Regions from separate parts of the Streptomyces sp. NPDC002520 genome, predicted to be linked through region 1. Evidence: riboswitches for the same ligand, from Rfam matches in the RefSeq annotation. Region 1 holds a riboswitch; each other region holds the start of a gene.
What was found. A riboswitch is a leader RNA that binds a small molecule or an ion and turns the genes downstream of it on or off. The one in region 1 is predicted to bind cyclic di-AMP.
Positions count from the first base shown of each region.

Region 1 (7,213 bases):
GCGCCCCCTCCCCCGCTCAACAGGCCGACGTCATGCCCGGGTGCTCAGTAGGCCGGCATCGTGCGTGGGCCCAGGTCGTCGCGGGCGGGGGGTGGGGCGAGTCGCACGGTGGCGCCGAGGACGCTCACTCCGTGCTGGGCGACGACGACCGGCTCCAGGGTGACCGCGACGACCTCGGGGTGGTCGTCCACGAGCCGGGAGACGCGCAGCATCAGCTCTTCCAGCGCGGGCGTGTCCACGGGGGTGGAGCCGCGCCATCCGAACAGCAGCGGGGCCGTCCGGATGGCTCTGACCAGCGAGGTCGCTTCCCGGTCGGTGACCGGGATCAGCCGGTGCGCCATGTCCCCGAGCAGCTGCGAGGCGGCCCCCGCGAGGCCGAAGGACAGCACAGCCCCGGCCGCCGGATCGATCACCGCCCGTACGACGGTGTCGACGCCCCGGGGTGCCATGGCCTGCACGACCGGCCGCAGTTCCTCCGGCGTCCCGAACAGCTCGGTCAACTCGGCGTAGGACCGGAGCAGTTGCTCCTCGTTGGCGAGGTCCAGCCGGACGCCTCCCAGGTCGGCGCGGTGCCGCAGATGGGGGGCGGTGGCCTTGAGGGCGACCGGGTAGCCGAGGGCGCGGGCGGCCTCGACGGCGGCGTCCGGAGTGGGGGCCAGAAGCGCACGGCGCACCTGGATGCCGTACTTCCCGAGCAGGTCGCAGGTCTCCGCCTCCCCGATGGTGAGCCCCTCGCCCCGCGCGAGCAGCCCTCCGATCAGTTCGGCGGCGCCCTTCTCGTCGATGTCCTCGTACTCCGGCACCTTGCCCGGATCAGCGGCCTCCCGCCGCCACTGCGCGTACTTCACCGCTTCGGCGAGGGCGCGCACGGCCCGCTCGGCGGCGGGGTAGGCGGGGATGAGGCGGGGGGTGGGCGGTTCGAAGGGGCGGGTTTCGGGGGCCTGGGTCTCGGGGGCACGCGGTCCGAAGGGGGCCGGGCTCGCCGGGAGGCCGGCGCGGCTTGCCGGGAGGCCTGCGTGGCTTGCCGGTGCGTCCGCCGGGGCGGAGGGTCCCGTCCGGTCGGCCGCTCCCGTGGTGGACGGTCCTCCCGCCGGGCGGCCCGAGTCCCCTCGCGCGAACGGAGCCGGGTGTGCGGGGCGGTGCGCGTGGTCCTCGGTTCCGGGCGCCCCGGAAACGGCTTGTGGTGCCGTACTCGTCGCGGCCGACAGCGCCTCGGCGAGCCCGCCGAGCTCCACGTGGACCACCAGCACGGGCTTGCCCGGAACCTGGGCGGCTGCCGAACTCAGCGCCTCGGCCAGCTCGACGTCCCCCGGCGGCCCCTCGCCGATGGCCGGAATCGCGGTGACGACCACCGCGTCACTCGTCTCGTCCGCCAGCACCCTCGCGAGCGCCCGGTGGAAGTCCTCCGGCCTCGCCCCGGTCGTCAGATCCAGCGGGGGCGCAGGCCGCAGCCCCTCCGCGAGGCACCGGTCGTACGTCAGCATGCCCAGGGACTCGGAGTTGCCGAGGATGGCCACGCGCGGCCCGGCGGGCAGCGGCTGGCGGGCGAGCAGCAGCCCGGCGTCGACCAGTTCGGTGATCGTGTCGACCCGGATCACCCCGGCCTGTCGCAGCAGCGCGGACACGGTCGCGTGCGGCAGCCGCGTCGCCCGTACCGCGTGCCCCTGCGGCGCCGACCCCGCGCCCTGCACCACGACGAGCGGCTTGGCCGCGGCGGTCCGCCGGGCGAGGCGGGTGAACTTGCGGGGGTTGCCGATGGACTCCAGGTACATGAGGACGACGTCGGTCTCGGGGTCGTCGTACCAGTACTGGATGACGTCGTTGCCGGAGACGTCGGCGCGGTTGCCGGAGGAGACGAAGGTGGAGACGCCCGTGACCCCGGTCACCCCTCCGCCGCGGCGGTGCAGCCGGGACAGCAGCGCGATGCCGATGGCGCCGGACTGGGCGAACATTCCGATGCGTCCGGGACGGGGCATCTCCGGGGCGAGCGAGGCGTTGAGCCGGACGTCCGGGGCGGTGTTGATGACGCCGAAGGCGTTGGGGCCGATGAGCCGCATGCCGTACGCGCGCGCGTGCCGGACCAGGGCCCGCTGTCGCTCGCGCCCCTCGGGCCCGCTCTCGGCGTACCCGGCGGACAGCACGACGAGGCCCTGCACTCCGTGCTCCCCGCACTCGGTGACCACGGCCGGTACGTGCTCGGCCGGCACGGCCACCACGGCGAGGTCCACGGGTCCCCCGATGTCCCGCACCGAGCGGTACGCCGGCACGCCGTCGACGTCCTTGAGGTCGGCTGGGAACGCCTTGTTCACGGCGTGCAGCGGGCCGGTGTAGCCGGCGTCCCTGATGTTGCCGAGGACGCTGCGGCCCACCCCGCCGGGCGCGCGGCCGACGCCGACGACGGCGACGGATCGGGGGGCCAGCAGCCGCCGTACCGAGTGGGCCTCGGCGCGCTGCTCCCGCGCGCGCTGCACGGCGAGGGAGCGGTCGGTGGGTTCGAGGTCGAACTCCAGGCGGACGACGCCGTCCTCGAAGCTGCGCTTCTGGGTGTACCCGGCGTCCGTGAACACCTTGATCATCTTGGTGTTGGCGGGCAGCACCTCGGCCGTGAAGCGGCGGATGCCGCGCTCGCGGGCGACGGCGGCGATGTGTTCCAGGAGGGTGGAGGCGACGCCGCGGCCCTGGTGGGCGTCCTGCACGAGGAAGGCGACCTCGGCCTCGTCGGCGGGTGCGGAGGCGGGCATTCCGTCGGCGCCGACGCGGTCGTAGCGTACGGTGGCGATGAACTCGCCGCCGATGGTGGCCGCGAGTCCCACCCTGTCCACGAAGTCGTGGTGCGTGAAGCGGTGGACGTCCTTGGCGGACAGGCGCGGGTACGGCGCGAAGAAGCGGTAGTACTTCGACTCGTCCGAGACCTGCTCGTAAAAACTGACCAGGCGGCCGGCGTCGTCGACGGTGATGGGCCGGATGCGCGCGGTGCCCCCGTCGCGCAGCACCACGTCCGCCTCCCAGTGGGCGGGGTACTCGTGCCGGTCCTGCCGGTCCGCCGGGGTCTGCATGGGCCCCAGAGTACGGCTCGCCAACGACAACGGCGCGAGGCAGTCTGTGGGGAACGGAAGCCGGACCGAGGCCGCGGTCCGGCGACACGCCCGGGTCGGACGAAGGTCCGCTCCGGGCACGCTTCACGGTATGGGAAACTGGTCTAGACAACCCTGGGAAACTGAAGGGCAGCATCACATGGCTGAGCGCCGCGTCAACGTCGGCTGGGCCGAGGGTCTCCACGCCCGCCCCGCCTCCATCTTCGTCCGAGCCGCCACGGCCGCAGGCGTCCCGGTGACGATCGCCAAGGCTGACGGCAACCCCGTCAACGCGGCCTCCATGCTGGCTGTCCTGGGACTGGGCGCCCAGGGGGGCGAGGAGATCGTCCTCGCCTCCGACGCCGAGGGCGCGGACGTCGCCCTGGACCGTCTGGCCAAGCTGGTCTCCGAGGGCCTCGAGGAACTGCCCGAGACCGTCTGAGCACCGACGCACGGAACGCGGAAGCCGCGTCGCCCTTTGCGGGCGGCGCGGCTTTCGTGCTTCACCGAAGGCTGCACGGACGACTTGACAGGAAATCGCGTAAATCGCGGACGCACGAGAATTCGGGCAGCAGAAATACACCCCCGCAGAATTACTCTTCTTTGTATACGGCGGCGATGTTAATGCCGTGGGCGCGACATGTTTACGGCATGTTGCGAAGTCCTCACGCGCCCCTGGCGGTCCGTGCCGCCGGAAAAGCGCAACCGGTGCGCGAGTGCCGCGCGCTCGGTGTGCAGCGCCGTGACCGCCCGCGCGCGCTCGCCGTCGCCGCGCGCCACCGCGTCCACGATGGCGCCGTGCTCCGCCCAGGACTCCACCGGGCTCGGCGGCGCGTCCACCGTGTACATCCAGGCGATCTTGTGCCGTAGCTGGGTGAGCGCCGAGGTCAGCGCCTGGCTGCCGCAGGCCTGGGCGAGCGTCTCGTGGAACCAGCCGCCGAGCGAGCGCAGATCCTCGCTGCGGCCCCGGTCGGCCCGCTCCTGACCCAGCCTGACCAGGCCGCGCAGCACCTTCAGGTGGGCCTCGGTGCGCCGCTGCGCGGCCCGGGCGGCACCGAGCGGCTCCAGCAGCAGGCGCATCTCCAGCAGGTCGGCGGCCTCCTGCTCGGTCGGCTCGGCCACGCACGCGCCGGCGTGCCGCCGGGTCACCACGAAGCCCTCGGCCTCCAGGGTGCGCAGGGCCTCGCGGACGGGGACGCGCGAGACGCCGTAGCGGCGGGCGAGGACTTCTTCGGTGAGGCGGCTGCCGCGCTCGTGGACACCCGTGACGATGTCGTCCCGGATCGCCGTGCACACCGAGTGTGCCGGAATACGCATGACCGACCTCCGTCTTAATCCCCGCGAAACGTCGACGATGGACGTCTGTTCAGTGACTGTATTCCAATCAGCGGGAATTTCCGACGGCGGGCCAGAATCCATGGATATTTTTTGGCCAGCCGACCGGGGAAGCGGTACGGGATACGGCGAAAGCCCCGACTCGGGTGAGCCGGGGCTTTCGGGGTGCGGTGCGTTTCGCGGGGCCGTCGCTTCAGAACGCCGTGCACTCCGTCGCTTCAGCACACCATGTGCTTCGGCATGCCGCGCGGGACCGTCAGACGGCCACGCCGTGCTTGCGGAGGTAGGCGACCGGGTCGACGTCCGAGCCGTACTCGGGGGTCGTCCGGGCCTCGAAGTGCAGGTGCGGGCCGGTGACGTTGCCGGTCGCGCCGGACAGGGCGATCTGCTGGCCCGGGACGACCCGCTGGCCCACGCTGACGCCGATGGACGACAGGTGACCGTACTGGGTGTACATGCCGTCGGCCATCCGGATCACGATCTGGTTGCCGTATGCCCCGCCCCAGCCGGTGGAGACGACGGTGCCCGAGCCGACCGCGTGGACCGACGTCCCGCTGGCCGCGTGGAAGTCGATGCCGGTGTGGGAGCCGGAGGACCACAGGGAGCTGCCCGCCATGTAGCCGGTGGAGACGTACGAGTGCGCGATCGGGGCGACGAAGGCGTTCAGGCGCTTGCGCTCCGCCTCGCGGGCGGCGCGGACCTTGGCCTCCCGTGCCTCCTTCGCACGCTCGGCGGCTGCCTCGGCGGCGGCCTCCTCGGCGGCCTTCCGCTCGGCGGTGGCCTTCTGGGCGGCGGCCTGCGCGTCGATCTCCTCGGCGAGCGTGTCGCTGACGGTGATGACGGGAGTGAGACCGGTCTGCTCGACGGAGTTCTCCGCGGCGACGGCGGGTGAGGCCGCGAGGGTACCGACGACGCCGGTGGTGGTGGTGAGGGCCGCGATGCCAGCCGCCTGAGCGGTGGTGCGCTTGACCCGGCCGGGCTTGCGATGCTTCCCGGAGGCGCACATGAACGCCATGAAGTGGCTGGTCCTTTCCTTCCCTCTCGCCTACCGGGTTAGCTGACGGGTTCGGAGCAGGAAGGTCTCCTACGGACTCCCTCGCTCACGCGCGGGCGTCCGATTCACCCCAGGGACTGCGGTTGGGTCCCCGGCTCCCCTGGCTCGCGCCGTACGGGGACTCGGCGATGACTGTCCGGTGCCGCGGGCGCGGCGCACTGCCTGACGAACAGCCCGGAAGACGCTAAAGGGGGCGGCTCGCGATGCCCAAACGGATCCGGGTTTTTGTAGCGCATCCCACAGAGCAGACAGGCAACCTCCATACCAATCCGGACATCTGGGGAACGTTGCCTCAGCACGCCGCAGAACAGCACGGGCCCTGACGACCCGTCGGTCGCCAGGGCCCCGTGTACAGCCCTGCGCGCGGCCGCACACGCGCGTGCGGCCGTCGCCGTGCTCCGCGGTCCCTACTCGGCGGCCACGACGGTGACTTCACCGATGCCGAGCGCCTCGACCGGCGCCTTGATCTGGGCGGCGTCACCGACGAGGACAGTCACCAGGCGGTCCACCGGGAAGGCGTTCACGACCGCCGCGGTGGCCTCCACGGTGCCGGTGGCGGCCAGCTGCCGGTACAGCTGCGCCTGGAAGTCGTCGGGCAGCTGCTGCTCGACCTGGTCGGCCAGCGTGCTCGCGACGGCCGCCGCGGTCTCGTACTTCAGCGGCGCCACCCCGACGAGGTTCTGCACGGCGACGTCCCGCTCGGCGTCGGTCAGGCCCTCCGCCGCGAGCGTGCGCAACACCGTCCACAGGTCCTCGAGCGCGGGACCGGTGTTCGGGGTGTCCACGGAGCCGCTGATGGCGAGCATCGAGGCGCCCCCAGCCCCTCCGGCGGAGGCGGGAGCCACAGAACGGAGGACCTGCCCGAAGGCCCGCACACCGTAGGTGTAGCCCTTCTCCTCGCGCAGGACCCGGTCCAGGCGGGAGGTGAGGGTGCCGCCGAGGCAGTAGGTGCCGAGCACCTGCGCGGGCCACACCCGGTCGTGCCGGTCGGGGCCGACCCGGCCGATGAGCAGCTGGGTCTGGACGGCGCCGGGCCGGTCCACGATGACGACGCGGCCGGTGTCGTCGGCGGACACCGGCGGCACGGGCCGCGGCGCGCCGGGGGTGCCGGTCCAGGCACCCAGGGTGTCGGCGAGCAGCTCGTCCAGGTCGGTGCCGGTGAGGTCGCCGACCACGACCACGGTGGCCGTCGCGGGGCGCACATGGCGGTCGTAGAAGGCGCGTACGGCGGCCGCGTCGATCTTCTCGACCGTGTCCTCGGTGCCCTGGCGCGGGCGGGACATGCGCGAGGTCGCCGGGAACAGCTCCTTGGAGAGTTCCTTGGCGGCCCGGCGGGAGGGGTTGGCCAGCTCGTGCGGGATCTCGTCCAGGCGGTTGCGGACCAGCCGCTCGACCTCGCTCTCGGCGAAGGCGGGCGCGCGCAGGGCGTCGGACAGCAGACCCAGGCCCTTGGCCAGGCGGGAGGCCGGGACCTCCAGGCTGATCCGGACGCCGGGGTGGTCGGCGTGCGCGTCGAGCGTGGCACCGGCGCGCTCCAGCTCGGCGGCGAACTCCTCGGCGGAGTGCTTGTCGGTGCCCTCGGAGAAGGCCCGCGCCATGATCGTGCCGACACCGTCCAGGCCGGCCGGCTCGGCGTCCAGGGGCGCGTCCAGCAGCACCTCGACGGCGACGACCTGCTGGCCGGGGCGGTGGCAGCGCAGGACGGTCAGGCCGTTGTCCAGCGTGCCGCGCTCGGGGGCCGGGAACGCCC
Region 1 is NZ_JBSFXG010000001.1:127,456-134,668, reverse strand. Features, by position in the region: gene ACWD5D_RS00550 (bifunctional acetate--CoA ligase family protein/GNAT family N-acetyltransferase) at 45-3,056, opposite strand; gene ACWD5D_RS00545 (HPr family phosphocarrier protein) at 3,235-3,516, shown strand; gene ACWD5D_RS00540 (GntR family transcriptional regulator) at 3,696-4,391, opposite strand; gene ACWD5D_RS00535 (M23 family metallopeptidase) at 4,666-5,424, opposite strand; cyclic di-AMP (ydaO/yuaA leader) riboswitch at 5,437-5,601, opposite strand; gene ACWD5D_RS00530 (M16 family metallopeptidase) at 5,871-7,213, opposite strand, start outside.

Region 2 (7,213 bases), on a different contig from region 1:
GATGGTGAAGTTCTGCGCCGAGTACGGCATCGAGCACGCGGTCACCGGCAAGCTGATCGTCGCCACCGAGCGGGAGGAGCTGCCCCGGCTGCACGCGCTCGTGCAGCGCGGCCGGGAGAACGGGATTCCGGTGCGGGAGCTGGGCCCCGCGCAGATCGGTGAGTACGAACCCGAGGTGCGCGGCCTCGCGGCCATCCACGTGGGCACGACGGGCGTGTGCGACTTCGTGGGCGTCGCCCGGCAGCTGGCCCGGGCCTCCGGGGCCGAGATCCGGTACGGCGCACGGGTCGTGCGGATCGACCGGCGCCCGGAGCGCGGCGTGGCCGTGCTGACGTCGGGCGGGGACGTCGTCCGCGCGCGGGTGCTGGTGAACTGCGCCGGCCTGTACTGCGACGAGGTGGCCCGGCTGACCGGCGACGAGCCCGGGGTGCGGATCGTGCCGTTCCGGGGGGAGTACTACGAGCTGGCGCGGCCCGAGCTGGTGCGGGGACTGGTGTATCCGGTGCCGGATCCGGCGTTCCCGTTCCTCGGCGTGCATCTGACCCGGGGGATCGACGGAGGCGTGCACATCGGCCCGAACGCGGTGCCGGCGCTCGCCCGGGAGGGGTACGGGTGGGGGGTCGTACGCCCCCGGGAGTTTGCCGGGACCGTGGCCTGGCCGGGGTCCTGGGTGATCGCCCGGCGGCACTGGCGGTACGGGGCGGGAGAGCTGCGGCGGTCGGTGTCCAGGAAGGCGTTCCTGGGGGCCGTACGAAGACTCCTGCCCGCGGTGCAGGAGACGGATCTGGTGCGGGCCCCCGCGGGAGTGCGGGCGCAGGCGGTGCTGCGGGACGGGACGCTGGTCGACGACTTCCTCATCCGGGAGGGGAGCCGGGCCGTGCACGTGCTCAACGCGCCCTCTCCCGCGGCCACCGCTTCGCTGCCGATCGGCCGGGAGGTCGGGCGTCGGGCGCTGGACATGCTCGGTTCGCTGTAGTCGCCGTACCGGGGGCTCTGCCCCCGGCTCCCGGCTCCCGGCGGCCCGCCCGTCCCGTGCCCGTCCCGGCGCATCGAAGAGGCGCCGTAAAATCGGCCTCACTGTGTCTGACTTCCTCAACGCCCCCGAAGCCACCCGGTCCGCTGCCGCCGCGCACGCGCCGGCGTCCTCGCACGTCCCCGGTGAGTCCGTCCGGCACACGCGGGCCAAGGGCGAGCCGCGGTTCCCGGACGGCCCCAAGGCCGATCCCGCCGGCTCGCACTTCGAGCGGCGGATCCGGAGTTTCCAGCCGCGGCGGAGCAGGGTGACCACGGGGCAGGCCGACGCGTTGCAGCGGCTGTGGCCCACGTGGGGACTGGACATCGACGGCCAGCGGGTCATCGACTTCGCGGAGATGTACGGGAACGGGAACCCCGTCGTGCTCGAGATCGGGTTCGGCATGGGCGAGGCCACCGCGCAGATGGCGGCCGCGGACCCCGGGACCAACATCCTCGCCGTGGACGTGCACACCCCGGGGCAGGGCAATCTGCTGGCTCTCGCCGAGCAGAACGGGCTGTCCAACGTCCGGGTCGCGAACGGGGACGCGATCATCCTGCTCAGGGAGATGCTCCGGCCCGGCTCGCTCGACGGTCTGCGCGTGTACTTCCCGGACCCCTGGCCGAAGAAGCGGCACCACAAGCGGCGGCTGATCCAGCCCGAGTTCCTGTCCCTGGCGGCGACCCGGCTGAGGCCCGGGGCGATCGTGCACTGCGCGACCGACTGGGAGCCGTACGCCGAGCAGATGCTGGAGGTGCTCACCGCGCACCCCGACTTCGAGAACACGCAGGCCGACGGCGGTTTCGCGCCGCGTCCCGACTTCCGGCCGCTGACCCGTTTCGAGGGGCAGGGTCTGGACAAGGGACATGTGGTGAACGATCTCCTCTTTCGTCGCGTACCGCAGCCGAAGCAGTAACCATCCGTAGCCGCGACGACGGCGACAGCATCACCGCCTTCGTCCGGTCACCGTTAGGGTCGATGCCGTGGCCAGCAGTCCTCCGTACCCGACGTACTCCCCCGGCCCCATGAGCGGAGCGCATCCGCACTGGTGGCAGCGCCGGTCGGTGCGCTACGGGGCGCTGATCACACTGCTCGCCCTGTCCGGTCTGGTGATTCTCGCGCTGGTGCGGCGGCAGACCGGCACCGAGGGGTTCCTGGTCGGACTGGGTCTCGCGGTGCTGCCGGTGCCCTGGCTCATAGCCGCCTTCCGGTGGCTGGATCGGGTCGAGCCGGGACCCTGGCGGAACCTGGTCTTCGCCTTCGCCTGGGGGGCGTGCGCGGCGGCGCTGATCGCCATCGTCGCCAACAGTTTCGCGACCAAGTGGATCGTCACGGCCACCGCCGACCCCGGGAGCGCCGACACCCTCGGCGCGACGGTGATAGCGCCGATAGTGGAGGAGTCCGCCAAGGCGGCGGCCGTGCTGCTGGTCTTCCTGTTCCGCAGACGCGAGTTCACCGGGATCATCGACGGGGTCGTGATCGCGGGGCTCACCGCGACCGGGTTCGCGTTCACCGAGAACATCCTCTACCTGGGCACGGCCTTCGGGACCGACCAGCTCACCGGCGGCGGGGGCATCGCCTCCGTCACCGCCGCCACCTTCTTCGTGCGCGTCGTGATGTCCCCGTTCGCGCATCCCCTGTTCACCGTGCTCACCGGCATCGGCTTCGGCATCGCCGCGCTGTCCGCGGACGGCCGGACCGCCCGGCGCGTGCTGGTTCCGCTCGGCGGGCTGCTGCTCGCGATGAGCATGCACGCCTTCTGGAACGGCTCCTCGACCTTCGGCGAGTACGGCTTCTTCGCCGTGTACGGGGCGTTCATGGTGCCCGCGTTCGGCCTGCTGACCTGGCTCGCGGTGTGGACGCGGCAGCGGGAGCTGCGGACCGTGCGGGAAGAGCTGACGGCGTACGTGTACGCCGGCTGGCTGGGTCCCGCCGAGCCGTTCGTCCTCGGGTCCATGCGGGCGCGGCGGATGGCCCGCGACCATGCCCGCCGGCACTTCGGGGGACGGCCGGCGGCGCGGGCGGTGGCCCAGTACGAGGCGTACGCCACCTCGCTCGCGTTCCTGCGCCACCGGGGGCGCCGGGGGAAGGCCGGGGCCGACTTCATCACCCGCGAGCGGGAACTGCTGGGCGCGCTGTGGGAGCGGCGCCAGGTGGCCCGCCCGTCCCTGGAGTACGCCTCCCGCGCTGTGGCGCCGCCCCGCCCGGTGCACGGCGCCCCGGCCCCCTACTGGTACGGCTACGCGGCGGCGCCCTATCCCGCGTACCAGGCGCCCTATCCCGCGTACAACCCGTACCGGTCGTAGGCCTTCGGGCCGCGCAGGGTGCCGCGCCCCCGTACCGGTACGGGGGCGGCGCGGCGGGGGGTCCCGGTCAGGCCGAGGCCTGCGTCAGCTGGTTCACTTCCTGGTCCGTCAGGTGGAGGCCGGCGACGCCCAGCAGGGCCGGGAGCTGGTCGACGGTGCGGGCGGAGGCGATGGGGGCCGCGATGGTCGGCTGGGCGGCGAGCCAGGCGAGGGCGACCGTGGCGACGGGGGCCTCGTGGGCGGCGGCGACCTCGTCCAGGGCGGCGAGGACCTTCTGGCCGCGCTCGGTCTCGAGGTGCTGGGCGGCGGAGCCGGCGCGGGCGCTGTCGACCGTGGTGCCGGGGCGGTACTTGCCGGTGAGGAAGCCGGAGGCGAGGGCGAAGTACGGAATGCCGGCCAGGCCCTCGCGGGCGGCCAGGTCCTGCAGCGGGCCCTCGTAGGTGTCGCGGGAGACCAGGTTGTAGTGCGGCTGGACGGCGACGTAGCGGGCCAGGCCCTCGCGGGCGGAGAAGTCGAGGGAGGCCCGCAGACGCTCGGGGGTGATGTTGGAGGCGGCGATCTGCCGGACCTTGCCCGCCTTCACCAGCTCGTCGAGGGCGCCGATGATCTCCTCGACCGGCACCTCGGGCTGGTCGAAGTGCGTGTAGTAGAGGTCGATGTAGTCGGTGTCCAGGCGGCGCAGGGACGCGTCGGCGGCGGCCTTGATGTTGGCGGCGGTGAGGCCCATGTACTCCGGGTGCTGGCTGACCTTGGTCGCGACGACGACGTCCGAGCGGTTGCCGCGCGCCTTGAGCCACTTGCCGATGATCGTCTCGGACTCGCCGCCCTTGTTGCCCTCGATCCACGCCGAATAGGAGTCGGCGGTGTCGACGAAGTTGCCGCCGGCGGCCGTGTAGGCGTCGAGGACGGCGAAGGAGGCCTCCTCGTCGGCGGTCCAGCCGAAGACGTTGCCACCGAGGGCCAGCGGGAAGACCTCGAGGTCGGAGGAGCCGAGCTTGCGCAGAGGGGAATGTGAAGCAGTCATGTTTCAGTTCAACTGCCACTTCCGCCCCACCCATTCCGGGTTCCTGCGAAGAGTGGGTGAAAACGCCCGGACGGACCACGTGCGTGCCCGGAGAACGGGACCTGCCCGAGAGCGGGACCTGCCCGGAGGACGGGACTTGCCCGGCCGGCCGGGCTCACACGGGCGGCGAAGGCGCACCCGGGCGGCCGGGCGCGCCGACGGCCCTGACGTCGGGGGGATGCCGCCAGGGCCGCCGGGGGCCGGTCATGGGGGGATCAGAACCGGCCGAGGCCCGGTCGCGAACGACCGGGCGTGGGCCGGGAGCGGGTCAGTGGCCGCTCAGGGGGTGAGACCCTTGCCGCGCAGCCACGCCGCCGGGTCGATGCCGGTGGACTGGCCGCCGGGGTGGACCTCCAGGTGGAGGTGCGGGCCGGTGACGTTGCCGGTGGCGCCGACGCGGCCGATGACCTCGCCGGTGGTGACCTTCTGGCCGGCGGAGACGGTGATCGAGGACTGGTGGCAGAACCACAGCTCGGTGCCGTCGTCGAGGGTGAGGACGGTGCGGTAGCCGTAGGCGCCGGCCCAGCCCGCCTCGGTGATCGTGCCGCCGTGGACGGCCTTGATGAGCGTGCCGGTGGGCGCGGCGAAGTCGAGGCCGGTGTGGTAGCCGGAGGACCACATGGAGCCGGGCTGACCGAAGGTGCCGGTGATGGTGTACGAGACGACCGGCAGCTTGAACTGCCGCGCCAGCGCGGCCAGGCGCTCCGCCTCGGCCTTCTTCCTGGCCTCGGCCTCCGCCTTCTCCTTCGCGGCGGCCGCCTTGGCGGCGGCCTCCTTCTTCGCCTTGGCGGCCGCGTCGGCGGCGGCCTTCTCGGCGGCGGCGGCCGCTGCCGCGGCGGCCTTGTCCTCGGCCCGGCTGTCGGCCTTGCTCTGCTGCTGCTCGGCCTGCGCCATGATCCGGTTGCGCAGGGCCTCGCCCGCGTCGGCGCCCTTCGCGCTGTCGGCGGAGGTCACGCCGACGTTGGTGAGGGAGGCGGTGGTGGCCTTGGGCGCGCCGGAGGAGTCGTCGAACAGGTGCTCGACGGAGTCCATGGAGGGCAGGTGGTCGGGCAGCGAGATGGACACCGGCGGCTTGCCGGTGTTCGCGCTGGCGATGCCGCCCGCACCGACGGCGGCGATGACACCGACGCCGAGGACGGTGGAGCTGCGGGCGAGTCCGCCGCGCTGCTTGGCGACGCGGTGCCGGCCGCGCACCGGGCGGATGGACTCCTCGGTGGGGTTCCACTCCTCCCAGGGACCCTCTTCGGGGCCGGGACCGCCGTAACCGAAGGTCTCGGGATCTCGCTGAGCGGGCACGAACGGGGCTTCTGGGGCAGGGCGGTTGGACGCCACGCGGGCGTACTCCTTTCCTTCCTTCGCCTACCGGGTTAGCTGACGGGTTCGGAGCAGGAAGGTCTCCTACGCGCGTATACCGGTCGTGAGTCAAGCAGTTCACGACGGCGTCCGCGTGATTCACCCCAAGGTGGTGGTTCCCCGGTTCCCTTGCGAGATTCGGCGTGTGCGCACGGAGCCGCCTCTTGTGACGGCTGGGACGACCGCGCTGCGTTATCGAACGTTAATAGACCCGGGCGCCAGATTCCAAGCCGTTCAAGCTGATCCTTAACACTCTCCGGGGTGGACGTACGCGTCAGGAACGGCGGAAAACGGGCGAGTTGGTCCACGTTCAGGAGTCACGCACTTTTTGATGGTGACTCAGATGTTATGCGGAGGGCTGCCACCCGATCACCGTGAGTGAGAGTCCGGCGAGGCCGTCGCCGTACGGCGGTCACGGTCGGCGGCGTGGTGCCGCGGGGGTCTTCGTACGGCCAGCAGCGCCATGTCGTCCGCCATCCCGCCGCCCGAATGCCGCCGCACCTCGGCGGCGAGCCGGCCGAGCAGGCTCCCCGGGTCCGGGCAGAGGCGTCCGGTGAGGCGGCGCGCGGGGTCGTAGAACCGGCCGTGGGCGTCCCGGGCCTCGGACAGGCCGTCGGTGTAGAACAGCAGGGTGGAGCCGCCCGGGAAATCGGTCTCGAACGCGCGGTCCGGCCACAGCCCCAGGTCGCTCATGCCGAGCGGCAGGGCGGGCTCGTGCACCGTGAGGGCGCGCAGGGTGCCGTCGGAGTGCAGCATCAGCGGCGGCGGGTGGCCGCGGTTGAGGATGCGGGCGACGCTGTCGTCGTGCGGGAGTTCGGCGAGCACGGCGGTGGTGAAGCCCTCGCAGGCGTCGGGCCCCTCCCGCCGGGTGTCCTCGCGGGCCAGCGCCCGCTCCAGCCGCGTGGCCACCGCCTCCAGCGTGGCCTCCTGCTCGGCGGCCTCCCGGAACGCCCCGATCACCACGGCCACGGCGGCGACCGCCCCCATGCCCTTGCCGCGCACGTCCCCGACGATCAGCCGTACGCCGTGCGGGCTGTCCTGCACCGCGTACAGGTCGCCGCCGATGAACGCGCCCTCCTGGGCCGCCTCGTATCGGGCCGCGATGTCGAATCCGCCGATCCGCGCGGCGGGTTCGGGCAGGACGGCGCGCTGAGCGGCCTCGGCGATCTGCCGGGCGGAGGCGAGCCGCTCGTCGCCACGGCGTACGACGCGGTTGATGACGAGGGCGAGGACGGCGACCGTGACGACGGTGACGGCCTCGGTGACGGCGCCGGCGTCCGTCAGGGCGTAGCGGGAGTGCACGAGGAGGGCGGCGAGCACGGTGGCGAGGCCGGTGAGGGCCGTGGTGCGCAGCGAGGACAGGGGCGCGGCGATCAGCGGGGCGGCCGTGAAGAACGGGACGGCGGTGAGGGCGGGCGGGGTGAACAGGTCGTAGACGATCCCGACGGTGATCAGGAGCGCGGGCAGGGCGCGGGCGAG
Region 2 is NZ_JBSFXG010000003.1:460,400-467,612, reverse strand. Features, by position in the region: gene lhgO (L-2-hydroxyglutarate oxidase) at 1-976, shown strand, start outside; gene trmB (tRNA (guanosine(46)-N7)-methyltransferase TrmB) at 1,080-1,928, shown strand; gene ACWD5D_RS08145 (PrsW family intramembrane metalloprotease) at 1,996-3,318, shown strand; gene ACWD5D_RS08140 (aldo/keto reductase) at 3,386-4,342, opposite strand; gene ACWD5D_RS08135 (M23 family metallopeptidase) at 4,661-5,713, opposite strand; cyclic di-AMP (ydaO/yuaA leader) riboswitch at 5,723-5,888, opposite strand; gene ACWD5D_RS08130 (PP2C family protein-serine/threonine phosphatase) at 6,104-7,213, opposite strand, start outside.
Region 2: another riboswitch for cyclic di-AMP. It lies ahead of ACWD5D_RS08135 (M23 family metallopeptidase); the one in region 1 lies ahead of ACWD5D_RS00535 (M23 family metallopeptidase).

Region 3 (7,213 bases), on a different contig from region 1:
GGGCGAACCCGCCGTCCCGGTACTGCGCCGCCGCGAACGAACCCAGCGCCTCCCGGGCCGCGTTGAGCCCGACCTGCTTGCGGGCGGCCTCGTCCCGCAGCGCGTTGAGCCGCTGTTGGCTCGCCTCCGCCTTCTCCCTGGCGCCGTTGTACTTCTCCGTGGCGCCCTCCGCCTCCTGGTACAACTTGTCCACCTTGGCCTTCACCTGCGCCGGCGTCAGCTGCGGCGCGGCGTGTCCCGTCCCGTCGAAGGCCGTCGCGGTGGCCGCGCCCGCCAGAGCGAGGGTGGCGGCCGTGCGGGCCGTGTTGCCGCCGAGCGAGCGCTGTCGGGACTTTCGGTGCGCTGCCACCTGGCCGTCACGTCCTTCCGTGGGACTCGTACGGCCGAGGACGCGTACGACCGAGCGGTGGGTACGTCCGGCGGCCGCCCGCACAGGGGGGAGCGGGCCGCCGCCGGACCTTCCTCGGCGGTGGTGGCCGACGGCCGCCCCTGGCCCGGGCGGCGGTGGAGAGCCGGTCACCTGAGGGAGGACGCTAGGCCCGACTGTGACGGGCTGGTAACGCGGTGTACGGAACTGGCTCCGACGGGCCGCGGCATGACCGTATGTGAACGGATTGCAGGGGCGGAGGCGTCGTCTTCACGCGGCGTGATGACCGATGCGGGAAATGCGGGACATGGGGAAGGCGCGGGGTGCTATGGGCCGCATATATGCAAGGGCCTCCTGCGGTGACCCGGGCCCGGTGGCAAGTGGCTCCCGGGTCCCTGATTAGGCTCCGGTGTCATGGGCGTACTCATCCATCTCTTCGTCGGCCTGCACATCATCGGCATCGCCGCGCTGCTCGGCGGTTTTCTCACCCAGATGAAGGCGATGGGCCGGGGAACGGCCCGCTTCGTCCCGGGAATGCTGCACGGCGCGTTCACCATGCTGGCCACCGGCGTGGTCCTGGTCGGGCTCAACGAGGCCGACCACCACCACGTCAACACCGTCAAGATCGGCGTGAAGCTGGCCCTGCTGATCGTGATCCTCGGACTGGTCTACGTGAAGCGCGACGAGGAGAAGGTCGACAAGAACGTGTTCGGCCTGGTCGGCGCGCTGACCATGGCGAACATCTTCATCGCCGTGCTGTGGACGTGACGCCGGGCGCCCCCGTCCCCTCTCCGCCGGTCCCGGAGCGCGCCGACAGCACCGCGCCGGCCGCCGCCGCGAGCCACGCGGCGACCGACACTCACACCAGCACCCGCCCCGGGCCCTTCAACCAGTCGATGCCCAGGGCGTCCGCGACCGACAGGGTGGCCGCCGCGGTCACTCCGAGCGGGAAGACCGTCGCCCACCGCCGCAGGTCGTAGCGCAGCCGCGGGTGCGTCACCTCGGTCACCACCAGGACGACGCACCAGGCCAGGTCGAGTGCGAGCAACGCGACGGCGGTGAGCGCGCCCAGGCTCCGTGCCTCGGCCGCCCAGCGCCGCCGATGCCGCACCAGCCGTACGACGAAGGCGGCGGCCGGCGCCACCCAGGCGACGCAGGCCGGCACCAGGACGATCAGGGACGGCGTCCCGGCGCCCGCCAGGTGCAGGCCGACCGACACGATTCCGGTCGCCATCACGGCGGCCCCCGTCGCCGGCGGACACTCCGTCCACCACGCGCGCAGAGCCGAGACGCCGATCATGCGCCCGATGGTAGAGCGTGGCTACGCGCGCGTGCCCTGTGCGGGCTCCACGCGCGCGTGGAGCCCGAGAAGGACCTGGAGCGAAGCCAAGTAGCGCGCGGTCAGGCCGGACGCACCACGCTGTGGATGATCGATCCGCCGGCGTAGTAGATCGACTCCTCGCGGACGTACTCGCCGGGCTTGGGGGCGTGGATCATCATGCCGTTGCCTATGTAGATGCCGACGTGGCTGAGGTCGTCGTAGAAGAAGATCAGGTCTCCGGGCTGCGCGTTGGAGAGGGAGACCGTGGTGCCCGCGTTGACCTGGTCGTAGGTGGTGCGCGGCAGGCTCACGCCGGCGGCCTTCCAGGAGGCCTGGGTCAGGCCGGAGCAGTCGTACGAGCCGGGGCCGGTCGCGCCCCACACGTAGGGCTTCCCGATCTGGGCACGGGCGAAGGCGAGCGCCTTGTCGGCCTTGGAGGTGGACGTCCCGGTGGACGTCGAACCACCGGACGTCGAACCGCCCGACGTGGACGAGCCGCCGGAGCTCGACGAACCGCCCGACGTCGACGAGCTGCTGTCCTGCTGCGCCTTCTCCTGCGCCGCCGCCTTGCGCGCGGCCTCCTCCTGCGCCGCCTGCTTCTTCGCCAGCTCCGCCGCCTTGTGTGCGGCCTCCTCCTGCTTCTGCCGCTCGATCGCCGCGAGCCGTGCCTTCTCCTCGGCCGTCAGCTTGGACAGCAGATCGCGCGCGGAGGCGAGCTTCTTCTGCACGGTGGCCTTGGCCGTCTGCAGCTCCTGCTGCGACTCGGAGAGGGTCTGGAGGCTCTGGGCGGCCTCCCGGCGCTTCTTCATGGTCGCGGACTGCTCGGTGACGAAGTCGTCGACCGCGATCTTCTGCCGTGACGTCAGCCGGTTCATCAGCTGGCTCTGGTCGAAGTAGTCCTGCGGGTCGTTGGCGAGCAGGAAGGTGGCGGTCTCGGGCGCGGCGGCACCGGTCCGGTACTGGGCGGCGGCGAACGTGCCCAGCTTTTCGCGCGCCTGGTTCAGCCGGTCGGTGCGCTGGGCGACGTCGTCGCGCAGGGTGTCGACGCGCTTGCGCTGGTTACCGGCCCGCTCCTTGGCGGCGTTGTACTTCTCGGTCGCGGACTCCGCCTGGCGGTAGAGGTCGTCGACCTTCTTCTCGACCTCCTCCACGCTCGGCTTCCCGCCGGCAGAGGGGGCGGCGCCGGCCGGCTGGGACAACACGGCCACTGAGGTGAGGGCGGCGGTGGCGAGCATGGGGGTGCGGAGACCCGCTCCGAGTGTGCCCGCGGGACGCGGCTTGCGGTGCGACGCCAAGGGAGGCGACTCCTTCCGTGTGCCGCCTACCGGGTTAGCTGTCGGGTTCGGGCGGGTGGTTCGGAAGGCTTGCCCTACGGCTCTCGTCCCGGGTGGAACGTGGGCCGATTCACCCCAGGGAACGGTGGGTCCCCGGCTCCGTGCGCCGTGCAGCGACGCGATGGACTCGGCGGAGGCCGCGCGACCCGGCGACGTTCGCCGGAAACGGGCGTGCGGCCCGACGGGCAACCTAGCCAACTCGTGTGACTCGTGTGAAGGTTGGTGCACCATATGTCCGATACATTTTCGTGACCTTGTCGTGGGAACGCTCCCGAGTCACGAGGTGATTCCGCTGGGTGAGGACTTGGCGGCCGCCCGAGCCCCGGAGGACCGCACCGGGACCGGGAAGATCAACTGTCTGCCGAAGCGGCCATGTTCCCGATGCGGCGACTTGTTGTCGGTGCGGCGCCCTAGACTCGGAGAGCGATGAGCAGCCTCTTTGACGACAGCTTCCTGGCGGACCTCCAGACCCCTCGCGGGCATGAGGGGGAACCCCCGCCGCCGCCCGAGGACGATCATGCTCCGGAGCCGCTTCCGGACGATCTGTTCGGCGGGAAGTTCGACGTGCCGCCGGACCGGTGGGGGTCCCCCCGCTCGAGCGGAGCCGAGAGTGGGGGAGGGTACTACCGCGACGGCGCCCCCCGGCCCGCCCTCGACGCGGCGGCACTTCTGGAGGGGCTCAACGAGAACCAGCGCGCCGCGGTCGTCCACGCCGGCTCCCCGCTGCTCATCGTCGCCGGCGCCGGCTCCGGCAAGACCCGTGTGCTGACCCACCGCATCGCCCACCTGCTCGCCGAACGGAACGTGCACCCGGGCCAGATCCTCGCGATCACCTTCACCAACAAGGCCGCGGGCGAGATGAAGGAGCGCGTCGAGCAGCTCGTCGGCCCGCGCGCGAACGCGATGTGGGTCATGACCTTCCACAGCGCGTGCGTCCGCATCCTGCGCCGTGAGTCGAAGAAGCTCGGCTTCACCTCGTCCTTCTCGATCTACGACGCCGCCGACAGCAAGCGTCTGATGGCCCTGGTCTGCCGCGACCTGGACCTCGACCCCAAGCGCTTCCCGCCCAAGTCCTTCAGCGCCAAGATCAGCAACCTCAAGAACGAGCTGATCGACGAGGAGGACTTCGGCGCCCAGGCGACCGACGGCTTCGAGAAGACCCTCGCCCAGGCCTACGCGCTCTACCAGTCGCGGCTGCGCGAGGCCAACGCGCTCGACTTCGACGACCTGATCATGACGACGGTCAACCTGCTGCGCGCCTTCCCGGACGTCGCCGAGCACTACCGCCGCCGCTTCCGGCACGTCCTGGTCGACGAGTACCAGGACACCAACCACGCCCAGTACGCCCTGGTGCGCGAGCTGGTCGGCACGGGCGACCGCGCCTCCGAAGCCCCTCCGAACGAGTACGACCTCCCGCCCGCCGAACTGTGCGTCGTGGGTGACGCGGACCAGTCGATCTACGCCTTCCGGGGCGCGACCATCCGCAACATCCTCCAGTTCGAGGAGGACTACCCGAACGCGACGACGATCCTGCTGGAGCAGAACTACCGCTCCACGCAGACCATCCTGTCCGCCGCCAACGCGGTCATCGAGCGCAACGAGTCCCGCCGCCCGAAGAACCTGTGGACCAACGCCGGCCAGGGCGCGGGGATCGTCGGCTACGTCGCCGACACCGAGCACGACGAGGCCCAGTTCGTCGCCGACGAGATAGACCGCCTCACGGACGCGGGCGAGGCCAAGTCCGGCGACGTCGCCGTCTTCTACCGCACCAACGCCCAGTCCCGTGTCTTCGAAGAGGTCTTCATCCGCGTCGGCCTGCCCTACAAGGTCGTCGGCGGCGTCCGCTTCTACGAGCGCAAGGAGGTCCGGGACGTCCTGGCCTACCTGCGCGTCCTCGCCAACCCCGAGGACTCGGTGCCGCTGCGCCGCATCCTCAACGTCCCCAAGCGGGGCATCGGCGAGCGCGCGGAGGCGATGATCGACGCCCTCTCCCAGCGCGAGAAGATCAGCTTCCCGCAGGCGCTGAAGCGAGTGGACGAGGCATACGGCATGGCCGCGCGCTCCACCAACGCGGTCAAGCGGTTCAACACGCTGATGGAGGACCTGCGGACGATCGTGGAGTCCGGCGCCGGACCGGCGACCGTCCTGGAGGCCGTCCTCGAACGCACCGGCTATCTCGCCGAACTTCAGGCCTCCACCGACCCGCAGGACGAGACCCGCATCGAGAACCTCCAGGAACTCGCCGCCGTGGCCCTGGAGTTCGAGCAGGAGCGCGAGGAGGGGGAGCAGGGCACGCTGGCCGACTTCCTGGAGAAGGTCGCCCTGGTCGCCGACTCCGACCAGATCCCCGACGAGGACGAGGACGGCTCCGGTGTCATCACGCTGATGACCCTGCACACCGCCAAGGGCCTGGAGTTCCCGGTCGTCTTCCTGACCGGCATGGAGGACGGCGTCTTCCCGCACATGCGCGCCCTCGGCCAGACCAAGGAGCTGGAGGAGGAGCGGCGCCTGGCGTACGTCGGCATCACGCGCGCGCGGGAGCGGCTCTACCTCACGCGGTCGACGATGCGCAGCGCCTGGGGCCAGCCGTCGTACAACCCGCCCTCCCGCTTCCTGGAGGAGATCCCGCCGGCCCACGTCGCGTGGAAGCGGACCGGGGCGCCCGCGACCAAGTCCTCCGGTCCGACCTCCGGGATCGCCGCGTCGCTCTCCTCGTCCCGCTCGCGCTCGTCGGCGGCGGGCGCGTCCGGGTTCGCCACCCGGCGCGCCTCCGAGAAGCCGGTGGCCTCCCTGGCCGTCGGCGACCGGGTCACCCACGACCAGTTCGGGCTCGGCACGGTCGTCGCGGTGGCCGGCACGGACGACAAGGCCCAGGCCACGATCGACTTCGGGGACGGCAAGCCGAAGCGGCTGCTGCTGCGGTACGCGCCGGTGGAAAAGCTGTAGGGACAGCCGAACGACGTGAGCCCCCGCCGGGTGAGGCGGGGGCTCGCGTCGTCAGTTGCTCAGGTCGGGTCCAGACCGTGGCTGCGCAGCCACGGCAGCGGGTCCACGGCTGCTCCGCCCGCCGGTCGTACCTCGAAGTGCAGGTGCGGACCGGTGGAGTTGCCCGAGTTGCCGGAGTAGGCGACCGGCTCGCCGGCCTTGACGACCGTACCGGCGGCGACGCGGTAGCTGGAGAGGTGGCAGTACCAGGTCTCCGTGCCGTCCTTGGCCGTCACGATCATCATGTTGCCGTAGGCGCTGTTCCACTTCGTGGAGACGACGCCGTCGGTCGCGGACAACACGGTGGTGCCGTACGAGACGGGGAAGTCGATGCCCGTGTGCACGGACATCCAGTTCACACCCGCCTGCCCGAAGTAGGCGCTGAGCCCGCGCTGCAGGACCGGAAGCGCGAACTTGGGGCGCAGCCGCTCCTTGAGCGCGGCCTCCGCGGCGGCCTTCTTCTTCTCCAGCGCCTGCTGCGTCCTGAGGTCGATGCGCTCCTGCGTCCGGCTGGCCCGGTCGGCGAAGTCGTCGGCGCCCGCGGAGACCTTCTCGAGCTGGGTGTCCAGCTTGCTGTTGGCGACGGACGGCTTGACCGGCTGTGCGTCCGAGGCGGTGGCGTTGGTGTCCTTGCCGTCGTCGGTCAGGTGGCCGACGGAGGCGGCGGCGATCCCGGCGACCCCCATCACGCAGGCCGAGGGCACCGCGATGGTCAGCAGCGCGGAGCGCTTGGCAGGCGTACGGCGCCGGGAGCGCGAGGCGCTGCGCGAGCCCGCGGACCGCTCCGGAGCGGCCTCTTCCTGGTCGTCGAGCAGGTCGGGAACGGCGAGCGTCTCGCCCGTGGCGCCCAACTCGTCCTCTTCCAGGGCCGGCTCGGCGAAGTCCTCGTAGGAAGCGTTCTCGTAAGAAGCGTCCTCGTAGGGGGTGTGCTCGAAGGCGCCGGTCGCGTGCGGGTCGCCGACCTGCTCGAACGTGGCCGTGGCCGACTGGTCGAACGGTTCGGCAAGTTGCTCGTGCTCGACGGCCGTGCTGTCGGAGTTCCACTGCGTGGCGTCGTACGCGCCCGTGTCGACGGACTGGGCGTCCCAGTACCACTGCTGGGCCGGGTCCACGGCGGGGGCCTGCTCGGGCTGGAGCCAGGCGCTCGCGTCCCACTGGCCGCTGATGTCGTTCCCCGTGGGCTGCGCGGGCACCGTCCAGGCGGTG
Region 3 is NZ_JBSFXG010000007.1:68,664-75,876, forward strand. Features, by position in the region: gene ACWD5D_RS12835 (NlpC/P60 family protein) at 1-349, opposite strand, end outside; gene ACWD5D_RS12840 (hypothetical protein) at 782-1,135, shown strand; gene ACWD5D_RS12845 (SLAC1 family transporter) at 1,227-1,667, opposite strand; gene ACWD5D_RS12850 (NlpC/P60 family protein) at 1,769-2,983, opposite strand; cyclic di-AMP (ydaO/yuaA leader) riboswitch at 2,992-3,148, opposite strand; gene pcrA (DNA helicase PcrA) at 3,449-5,968, shown strand; gene ACWD5D_RS12860 (M23 family metallopeptidase) at 6,028-7,213, opposite strand, start outside.
Region 3: another riboswitch for cyclic di-AMP. It lies ahead of ACWD5D_RS12850 (NlpC/P60 family protein); the one in region 1 lies ahead of ACWD5D_RS00535 (M23 family metallopeptidase).